3 regions of the Bacillus sp. JK74 genome follow, and region 1 is predicted to be linked to each of the others. Evidence: riboswitches for the same ligand, from Rfam matches in the RefSeq annotation. Region 1 holds a riboswitch; each other region holds the start of a gene.
The links. Region 1 has a riboswitch for S-adenosylmethionine ahead of ACWJJ5_RS18125 (2-hydroxyacid dehydrogenase). Riboswitches for the same ligand answer to the same signal wherever they lie in the genome.
Positions count from the first base shown of each region.

Region 2: it holds a riboswitch for S-adenosylmethionine, as region 1 does, so the genes downstream of both, metE (5-methyltetrahydropteroyltriglutamate--homocysteine S-methyltransferase) here and ACWJJ5_RS18125 (2-hydroxyacid dehydrogenase) in region 1, are expected to answer to the same signal.
Region 3: it holds a riboswitch for S-adenosylmethionine, as region 1 does, so the genes downstream of both, mtnW (2,3-diketo-5-methylthiopentyl-1-phosphate enolase) here and ACWJJ5_RS18125 (2-hydroxyacid dehydrogenase) in region 1, are expected to answer to the same signal.

Region 1 is NZ_JBSJQB010000008.1:56,582-59,858, reverse strand. Features, by position in the region: gene ACWJJ5_RS18130 (molybdopterin oxidoreductase family protein) at 1-1,330, opposite strand, end outside; SAM riboswitch class I at 1,477-1,569, shown strand; gene ACWJJ5_RS18125 (2-hydroxyacid dehydrogenase) at 1,692-2,708, shown strand; gene ACWJJ5_RS18120 (FGGY-family carbohydrate kinase) at 2,701-3,277, shown strand, end outside.
Region 2 is NZ_JBSJQB010000002.1:671,825-675,101, forward strand. Features, by position in the region: gene ACWJJ5_RS07695 (STAS domain-containing protein) at 1-467, opposite strand, end outside; gene ACWJJ5_RS07700 (S8 family peptidase) at 687-1,646, shown strand; SAM riboswitch class I at 1,786-1,940, shown strand; gene metE (5-methyltetrahydropteroyltriglutamate--homocysteine S-methyltransferase) at 2,024-3,277, shown strand, end outside.
Region 3 is NZ_JBSJQB010000002.1:639,407-642,683, forward strand. Features, by position in the region: gene ACWJJ5_RS07530 (methylthioribulose 1-phosphate dehydratase) at 1-149, opposite strand, end outside; gene mtnX (2-hydroxy-3-keto-5-methylthiopentenyl-1-phosphate phosphatase) at 107-811, opposite strand; gene mtnW (2,3-diketo-5-methylthiopentyl-1-phosphate enolase) at 808-2,022, opposite strand; SAM riboswitch class I at 2,104-2,203, opposite strand; gene ACWJJ5_RS07545 (aminotransferase class I/II-fold pyridoxal phosphate-dependent enzyme) at 2,264-3,277, opposite strand, start outside.

The DNA.
Region 1 (3,277 bases):
AGTAAGACGTGTAAAAATCCGTGTTTTCAAAAGCGGATGAAGCAGGGAGCACGATATCCGCATATTTGGCGGTTTCCGTTAAAAATAAATCGTGAACGACTGTAAATAAATCCTCCCGCAGCAGGCCTTTTCTGACTTTATTCGCTTCCGGCGCAACCACTGCGGGATTCGTACCGTAAATAAACAGGGAGCGCACGGGCGGTTTTGTTTCTAAAAGAACGCTTCCGAGCCTGTTCATATTAAATGATCGCGGCTTCCGGCCGTAAAGCAGATCAGGCCGCTGGAGCGCTTGTCTGTTATAGTTTAATACCGCGCTGTTGTGCTTGATTGCGCCTCCTCCGGTGTTGAGCCACTGTCCTGTAACAGCCGGAAGGCAGGCGACGGTGCGGACGATCATTCCGCCATTGTCATGGTGCTGAATGCCGTTTCCAATCCTGATAAGGGAAGGGGAGGTTTCCCCGTACATTCTCGCAAGGCGTCTGATATCGTCGGCTTTAATGCCTGTAATAGAAGAAACCGTTTCCGGATCATAGTGTTTAACATGCGCTTTTAATTCTTCACTGCCTTCGGTGTATTCTGTGAGAAATGCTTCATCGTGAAGGTTTTCGTCGAATAAGACATGCATGATACCGAGGGCGAGTGCGGCATCTGTGCCTGGGCGAATGGGAATAAACCAATCGGCAAGCCGGCCGGTTTGGTTCTTATGTACATCGATAACGACAATTTTAGCCCCTTTTTTCCGGGCTTTTTGAGCAATCATGATTTGGTGCATATTCGTGCTGACGGCATTGATCCCCCAAAAAATAAAGAGCTTTGCATGTATGGTCTCCTCCGGATCAGTACCCGCTCCTTCTCCCATTGTATAGTTATAACCTTCAGATCCGGCTTTGCTGCAAATCGTCCGTTCGAGATGACTCGCTCCGAGACGATGGAAAAAACGGCGGTCCATTCCCTCTGCCGCCAGTTTTCCCATATTGCCGTAAAAGCTGTACGGAAGAATGCTTTCCGCTCCTTCTTCGGCAATAAGCTCTTTCCAGCGCGAACTGATCGTATTGATTGCTTCCTCCCAGGAAATAGGCGCAAACGCGGCTTCACCTTTTTTACCGATCCGTTTTAACGGAACGGTTACGCGCTTCTCATCATAAATACGCTCAGCCATGTGTCTGACTTTGTTGCAAATATTCCCTGATGTGACCGGGTGATCGGGGTCTCCCTGAATGTTAATGATTTTTCCGTCTTTTTTTGTCACAAGCAAGCCGCATTGATCGGGACAGTCTAGGGAGCACACCGACTTAAAGACCCCGTTCGGCTGTGTTGCAGCAGAATTCATAGCCCATTTCTCCTCTTTGTTTATAATGTAAGCATTATAACATTTCAAAATCGAACGTCAATTCAGAAAAAAGTGTTGACATCACGGAAAGACTTTTCTATGATGAGTTTATTCTTTTAAACAGCCTGACAATTTCATCATTTTATTTTCTATCCAGAGAGGTGGAGGGACTGGCCCTATGAAACCTCGGCAACATTTATTGTGCCAATTCCAGCAAGCGTATGCTTGAAAGATAGGAAAGAATGGTCTATACATATTTGTGCGCTTCAAGCGGATAAAGACGGTATATGAATCTCTTTCCTTCTTTGAGGAAAGAGATTTTTTTTATGAAAAAATTTATGTGAAAAGGATGTTTTGCACCATGACGGTTTTAATTACCGCGCCATATCACGACGAGGGGCTGAAGGAGCTGACTGAGCTGTTCGGCCGGACTGTGCACCGGCCGTGGAAGAAGCACGGCCGGGCCTATCGGGAAGATGAATTGATCCGAATGATTCAAGAGACAAACGCGTCGGGGCTTATTACTGAACTTGATGAGGTGTCTGAGCGTGTTATTGACATATTGCCGGATTCCGCTTTTATCGGTGTCTGCAGAGGAATGCCGTCTAATGTGGATATTGCGGCGGCGACTAAAAGAAAAATCCCCGTTTTCTTTACACCGGCCCGCAATGCCCAGGCCGTTGCTGAAATGTTTATCGGAAATGTGATTTCATTTTTGCGTCATACGTATTCTTCCCATCAGTGGCTGAAGGACAGAAAGTGGAATGGTGATTATTTGCAGGCTTACGTCAAATTCAGAGGAAATGAGCTGACGGGGAAAACAGTCGGCCTTATCGGTTTCGGAGCTGTCGGACAGAGAATCGCCCGGCTATTGGCCGCTTTTGATTGCAAGGTGCTTTACTATGATCCATTTGTCCGTCATGAAAACCGGGAGTATGAAAAAACGACGATTGAACGGGTATTTTCTGAAAGTGATATTGTTTCCGTTCACTTGCCGCGCACAGAAGAAACCATCGGCCTTATCGGCGCCCGGCACTTTCAATTGATGAAACAGGAAGCTGTTTTTGTCAATACGTCAAGAGCGGCGGTTACAGACAGGGAAGAGCTGCTGCGGGTGCTGAAAGAACGGCGGATTAAGGGAGCGATCCTTGACGTGTTTTATCATGAACCGCCTGAATCTTCTGATTATGATTTGATCTCTTTGCCGAATGTGTTCGCGACTCCCCATTTAGCGGGCGCAACATTTGAAGTGGAAGATCATCATGTGAAGATTTTAAATGAAGCGCTTTTCAAATGGAAACAAGATCAAACCTGCTCAATACGTGAACTTTATAACAAAAGAGAACTTGAAACGGAAGGAGGAGGCTGTAATGGCTGAACAAAAAGGCTACCTTGTATTTGACATCGGGACGGGGAATGCGCGAGTTGCGGTCGTGACTGCCGGCGGCGAAGTGACCGCGCTTGAAAGGGAAGACATCGAATATGTGACGGATCCGCTTTATCCGGACGGACGATATTTCTCACCGGAAGGGTTATGGACGCAAATCAGCGCTATGGCAAGAAAGGCTATTGCCAAGAGCCCTCATATTACATTAATCGGAATCACCTCAACAAGCCAGAGGCAGGGAATCGTTCTGATCAATAAAGATAAAAAGGCATTTCTCGGTCTGCCCAACATTGATAACAGAGGGCGTGAATGGGAAGGCGGGATTGAGGCAGAAGAAGTGCATCAGCAAACCGGACGCCTTCCGAGCGCTTTATTTTCCGCCATGAAACTTGTCGGATTAAAAGCCAGACAGCCGTCTTTATGGAAAGAAGTGAAGTGCATCACTAGCGTCAGTGACTGGGTGACATTTGAGCTGAGCGGAATTTTAAGCTATGAACCGTCACAGGCTGCTGAAACACTGCTGTTTGACGTAAGGAAAAAGGCGTGGTCAGAGAAATTAT
Region 2 (3,277 bases), on a different contig from region 1:
GCATTCAGCTGCATTTTTGAGTTATGCTCAGCATGATCGACAAACGTGTAAATCGTAAAATCAAATACTTGTGCAATTAAATTCTCCCATTTCTTCCTTTCTCCCTGAGCAAACGAAGATTCATGTTTATCGGCAAACGCATCATAATAACTGATGTATAGTCTCCGGTTTCTCATGAATTCACGGACCACATACTGGACGGGAGTATCCAGATGCTTCTGGTCTTTCGCAAGCTCAATCACCCACCGCTCGAACTCTTCTAAAAATTCTTTTTCCGGCATGATATACATTTTATTAATATGCCGGTAAAATTCTTTATCCTGCTCCGTCAGTTCTTCTGTGATGACGGGATTTGTCAAAGAATAAATCGAATTAGGATCCGAATCTTCCATCGTTTCGATCCACTCTTTCGCAATTTGATCCACTTGTTCTGAAAAATAGCTGTATAATGCTTCACTTATCTTCATATCTCTTCTCCTTTCCCATTTCCAATTATAGCGTCAGCGGGTCATGAATGAAAATGAAAGCTGTTAAACTATCCATTTATTTGAAATTTTTTAGTACGATAGATTACGCCTTTTTTATGAAAATGCTTCAAATGACTCTTTCCGGCCGGCATGCTCTGCCATAAAATAGTAGCAACACCCTTGTATCCACTCGCAAGCATAAAAAAGGAGGGCTTTTTTATGAATGGTGAAATGCATTTGATTCCTTATGTCACGGATGAACAGATCATGGATGTGAACGAGCTTCCTGAGGGGATTAAAGTGATTAAGGCGCCAGAGTTGTGGGCAAAAGGGTTTAAAGGCAAGGATATTAAAATCGCGGTGCTTGACACAGGCTGCGACATCAATCATCCTGATTTGAAAGACCGGATTGTCGGCGGGAAAAACTTCACCGATGATGACGGAGGCAAAGAAGACGTGATTTCCGATTACAACGGACACGGGACACACGTTTCCGGAACGATTGCCGCCAATGATTCAAACGGCGGAATTTCGGGTGTCGCGCCGGAAGCAAGCCTTTTAATCGTTAAAGTTCTCGGCGGTCAAAACGGCAGCGGCAAATACGAATGGATCATTAACGGCATCAACTACGCCGTTGAACAAAAGGCGGACATTATTTCCATGTCACTCGGCGGGCCGAACGATGTGCCTGAATTGAAAGAAGCCGTCACAAATGCGGTAAACAGCGGTGTTCTGGTCGTTTGCGCGGCAGGAAACGAAGGCGACGGAGACGAGCGTACAGAGGAACTGTCATATCCGGCCGCTTACAACGAAGTAATCGCAGTCGGATCAGTCTCAATCGCCCGTAAATCGTCTGAATTTTCAAACGCTAATAAAGAGATTGACCTGGTGGCTCCGGGAGAAAATATTCTCTCCACCCTTCCCAACCATAAATACGGGAAGCTGACGGGCACTTCAATGGCCGCCCCGCATGTGAGCGGTGCGCTTGCCTTAATAAAAGGGCTTGAACAGGACGCGTTTCAGCGGACGCTTTCTGAGGCTGAAGTCTACGCCCAGCTCGTGCGGCGGACCCTTCCTTTGGACATCGCCAAAACATTGGCCGGGAACGGATTTCTGTATTTAGACGCACCTGAAGTGCTGATGGAAAGAGCCGAACAGGCACAGCTGCTGTCTTTCTGATATTTTTCTCGTATAATGATTGATCAGTTTGTCACATCACCAATTTTTAAATTGTGAGATTTTCTATTGACAGTGATCTGAATAAGCTGATAAGATAACCAACAAATGATGTAACTTTTCAAAAAAATTGAAATACTTTCTCTTATCGAGAGTTGGGCGAGGGATTGGCCTTTTGACCCCAACAGCAACCGACCGTAATTCCATTGTGAAATGGGGCGCGTGATTTTTGCGCCGAGACAATTGTCTCATAAGGCACGGTGCTAATTCCATCAGACGTGATCTGAGAGATAAGAGAGGCTTGCATTTTGAAGTTAAAGCCTCTTTCTCTCATGAGAAAGAGGCTTTTTTGTTACATCTCACTTAAAGGAGGAGACTTAATGACAACAATCAAAACTTCGAACCTCGGTTTTCCGAGAATCGGCTTGAACAGAGAATGGAAAAAAGCACTTGAGGCTTATTGGAAAGGAAACACTGATAAAGAAACGTTTCTTAAAGAGCTTGACGGCTTATTCTTATCAGCTGTCAAAACCCAGCTTGACCAACATATCGATATCGTGCCGGTCTCTGATTTCACCCATTATGACCATGTGCTTGATACCGCCGTCAGCTTTAACTGGATTCCGGAGAGATTCCGCAGCATCACGGATCCCGTTGATACATACTTTGCGATTGCCCGCGGTGTAAAAGACGCCGTTTCCAGTGAAATGACGAAATGGTTCAATACCAACTACCATTACATCGTTCCTGAATATGACGAAAGTATTGAATTCCGTCTGACGAGAAATAAACAGCTTGATGACTACCGCCGGATCAAAGAAGAATTCGGAGCGGAAACGAAACCTGTCATCGTCGGTCCGTATACATTCGTCACGCTTGCGAAAGGATACGAAGAATCAGAAGCGAAAGCGATTCAAAAACGCCTTGTTCCTCTTTATGTGCAGCTTCTGAAAGAACTTGAAGCAGAAGGCGTCAAATGGGTTCAGATTGATGAGCCTGCCCTTGTGACAGCTTCTTCTGAAGATGTCCGCGCCGCCAAAGACCTCTATGAAGCGATCACAAAAGAGCTTTCAGGACTGAATGTCCTCCTGCAGACATACTTCGATTCGGTTGATGCATATGAAGAACTCGTTTCTTATCCTGTACAAGGAATCGGACTTGATTTCGTGCATGATAAAGGCAGAAACCTTGAGCAATTGAAAAAGCACGGCTTCCCGAAAGATAAAGTGCTGGCAGCCGGTGTGGTCGACGGCCGGAACATTTGGAAAATCGATGTTGAAGAACGCCTTGATGCAGCTTTGGATATCCTCAGCCACGCTGATGTTGAGGAGTTATGGATTCAGCCTTCAAGCAGTCTTCTGCACGTGCCGGTGGCGAAACACCCTGACGAGCATCTTGAAAAGGATTTGCTGAACGGCCTGTCATACGCTAAAGAAAAACTGGCGGAACTCGGCGTCTTAAAAGAAGGGCTTCTGTCCGGCAAAGCGGCCGTCAATGAGCAGATCGAAGAATCAAAAGCGGCACTTAAGGCTTTAAAAGCATTCGCAACAGGAGCGAACTCAGCTCAAAAAGAAGAGCTGAATCAGCTGACGGAAAAAGACTTCTCCCGTCCGGCAAGCTTTGAAGAACGATTG
Region 3 (3,277 bases), on a different contig from region 1:
TCTTTTCCGCTCGCCGTAACGAGGAAAGTCAGCGGCGCGTCGGATACTTTGATGGAAAGATTCCCGCTCGTTGCCGGGAACCAGTCTCTTTCGGCCAGCTCGCGCTTTACCTCGGCAAGTTCGCGCCAGCGTTCTTCTTTTGCAGCCATGCCTGCACCTCCCCGATGTTTTCAATGCCTGTTTTCACCTCATGAAAATCTTGAAAAGGCAGATGCCGGAGGCCGAGTTCTTTGCATTCAGTCAAAAGATAATCTCTCGCAAAACACATATCGGATAACTTTGCAGCCTCGACATCCGTGACCGAATCACCGATCATAATGAGAAATTTCTGCTGATCGGACAGCTTCCGGATGACTGACGGTTTGCAGCAGCCGCATTGATTGGTGCAGCCTCCGTCACAGGCGTGCGGCCAGTCTATATGAATATATTCATTGTCAAAGGATGCATGATTGCAGAAAATCCGCTCCTTTTCTACGATCCCTTCCAAAAGCGGATGCACAAAAAAGTCCATTCCTCCGCTTACGATATAAAACGGGAGGCCGTTTGACCGGACAAACGAGACAAAATCCAAAAAGCCGTCCCGTATTTTCGCATCCTTCAGAATAAAGCCGGTCAGTTCTTCTTTTAAGCTGCTCGGCAGCAGTCCGAACATCCGGCCGACCCCTTCTTGGATTGATATGCTTTTAGACAGAACACCGTCTTTTAATTCAAGCCACTCAGGAGGCGCGAATTCTTTCATCATGCTGACAATGTTGTCGTTCATGGTGACCGTGCCGTCGAAATCACAAATAATCAGCGGTGTGCGGGTCATACGGCTTCCACCCTTCCCCATTTGTCTAATGCGAGCTGAAGATCTTTGCACGACGCGGCTTTTTCTTCAATCGGCTGCGCTTCAAGCACCGCATCAATGATGGCGCGGAACGCTTTTCCGCCGCCCTCGGCTCCTTTCGGATGGCCGTGAATGCCACCGCCGGCATTGATGATGTGATCGATGCCGAAATCGCGCATCAACAATGGCACCATACCGGGGTGAATGCCTGCTGACGGGACGGCAAACGACGGATGAAAGACATCGTCTTTTACACATTCATCATGGATTGCAAGCGCGGACTCCTTCGGAAGAGCAACGGATCCGTAAGGTGACGGAAATAAGCTGAAATCAGCGCCGCAATAGCGGTTCAGCTTGCCGAGCAAAAGCGCATGCGACAAGCCGTAAACGGGAGATGATGTGAACGCGCCGCTGACTGCCGGATGCGCCATGATCGGAAGCGGGATTTCCCTGTCTTCGGCAAGGCTCTGCATCACATCTAAACCGTAAGCGAACACATTCAATAAAAGCGCGTCCGCCCCGAGTTCTGCCGCGCGCCTCGCTTTATCCCGCAGTTCAGCGGTCCTTCCCGTAAGGTTTACGGCATACAGCGTTTTATGCCCCGTCTCCTCCCGGGTTTCCTTCAGGACTTGTTTTCCTGCGATAATGCGGGTTTCAAACGGAGCCAGTTCATTTTCAAAGAAAATTTCGTCATCTTTAATCAGATCCACGCCGCCGAGCGCCTGCTGTCTGAGCTGTTCTTTAATGTCGGCGAGATCCCGTCCGATCACGCCTTTAAATATGCTCATCAGAAGCGGTCTTTCAAATTCGCCCAGCAGTTTGCGGATGCCGTATATACCAAATTTCGGCCCGGGAAGGGAGCGTTTAAACTCTTCGGAAAATTCAAGATCAGTCAATTTTATTTTTCCGTCCAGTGACAGCTTTCCGAATACCGTCGTCAGGACGGCCGGAATATCTCTTGAAAAGTTCGCCTCAGGATAGGCGATAGTGATGACAGATTGTGTTTCGTTTTCTGAGGTTCCTTCTTTCTCCTCAACTTTTACGACCCGGCCTTTATGTTTTCTGAGCTGTTCCTGCTTCACCAGGGGCAGGTCAGTCCAGGAGCCTACCGTCAGCCCCGCCGCAATCTGTTCCGCCCGCTTTTCACTGTCCGTTGTGTTTGTCAGAAGATATGTTGCCAATACTTCGCTCATGCGTGAACGCCTCTCTTTCTTTCACAAAACATAAAAAAACCTCTTCCGTATGAGCAGAAAGAGGCTTCGTGTTATGTCCGAATCTTATCTCTCAGCTCCTGCTGCAAGAATTAGCACCGTGCTTTATCAGTCGGTTGCCGGGCTTCATCGGGCTCGTCCCTCTGCCTGCTCTTGATAAGAATAATGATTTTATAAAGTATTTTGAATTATCGCATTGTTATCCTGATATGTCAATGCTTTTTCAGGTGAAAAGATTCAGTTTCCCGATCCGTTCCGCAGCTTCTTTAAGTCTTTCATCACTTGTCAGAAGACCGACTCTTATATAGCCTTCCCCCCATTTTCCGAACCCGTTTCCGGCAGCGACGGCGACATCCGCTTTCTCGAGCAGCAGATCTGAAAACGACTGTGACGTATAACCGTCGGGCACAGGGAGCCATGCAAAAAAGGAGCCCGCCGGAGCCGTCACATCCCAGCCGATACCGCGGCAGGCTTTAATCCATGCATTGCGTCTTGATTCATATCTGTCATTTTGCGCTGCGACGCATGCCTGATCCGCTAAAAGAGCGGCTGCCGCCGCCTGCTGCGCCGCGGGAAACAGGCTGACAAACATATGATCCTGATAAAGGTTGATCGCTTCGATAACAGAAGCGTTTCCGACGGCAAATCCGACCCGCCAGCCCGCCATATTATACGTTTTGGACAAGGTATAGATTTCGATTCCCGTCTCTTTTGCGCCTTCCGTCTGCAAAAAGCTCAGCGGTTTATGCCCGTCAAAACCGACGGCTCCGTACGCGAAATCATGAACGACACAAATGCCGTTTTGTTCCGCAAAACCGACCGTCTCCTCAAAAAACGCCTCTGTCGCCACAGCACCGGTCGGATTATTCGGATAATTGAGATACAGCAGCTTCGCCTCGCTCCGCACCTTTTCAGGAATTACGCTGTAATCAGGGAGAAACCCTCTTTCTTCCGTCAGCGGCATCATTTCCATTTTCGCTTTCGCAAGGGCGACGCCCGACCAGTAATCAGGATATCCGGGATCAGGCACCAGAATGGTATCTCCCGGGTTTAAAAGACATTGCGGAAGCTCAACAAGTCCCGCCTTGCCTCCGAACAGCACGGCGACTTCCGTTTCCGGATCAAGCGTGACCCCGTACTCCCTTTCATAAAATGCAGCGGCTGCTTTTTTGAAGCTGTAAGCGCCCCGGAATGAGGAGTATTTATGATTTTCCGGCCTTTCGACGGCGAGCTTCAT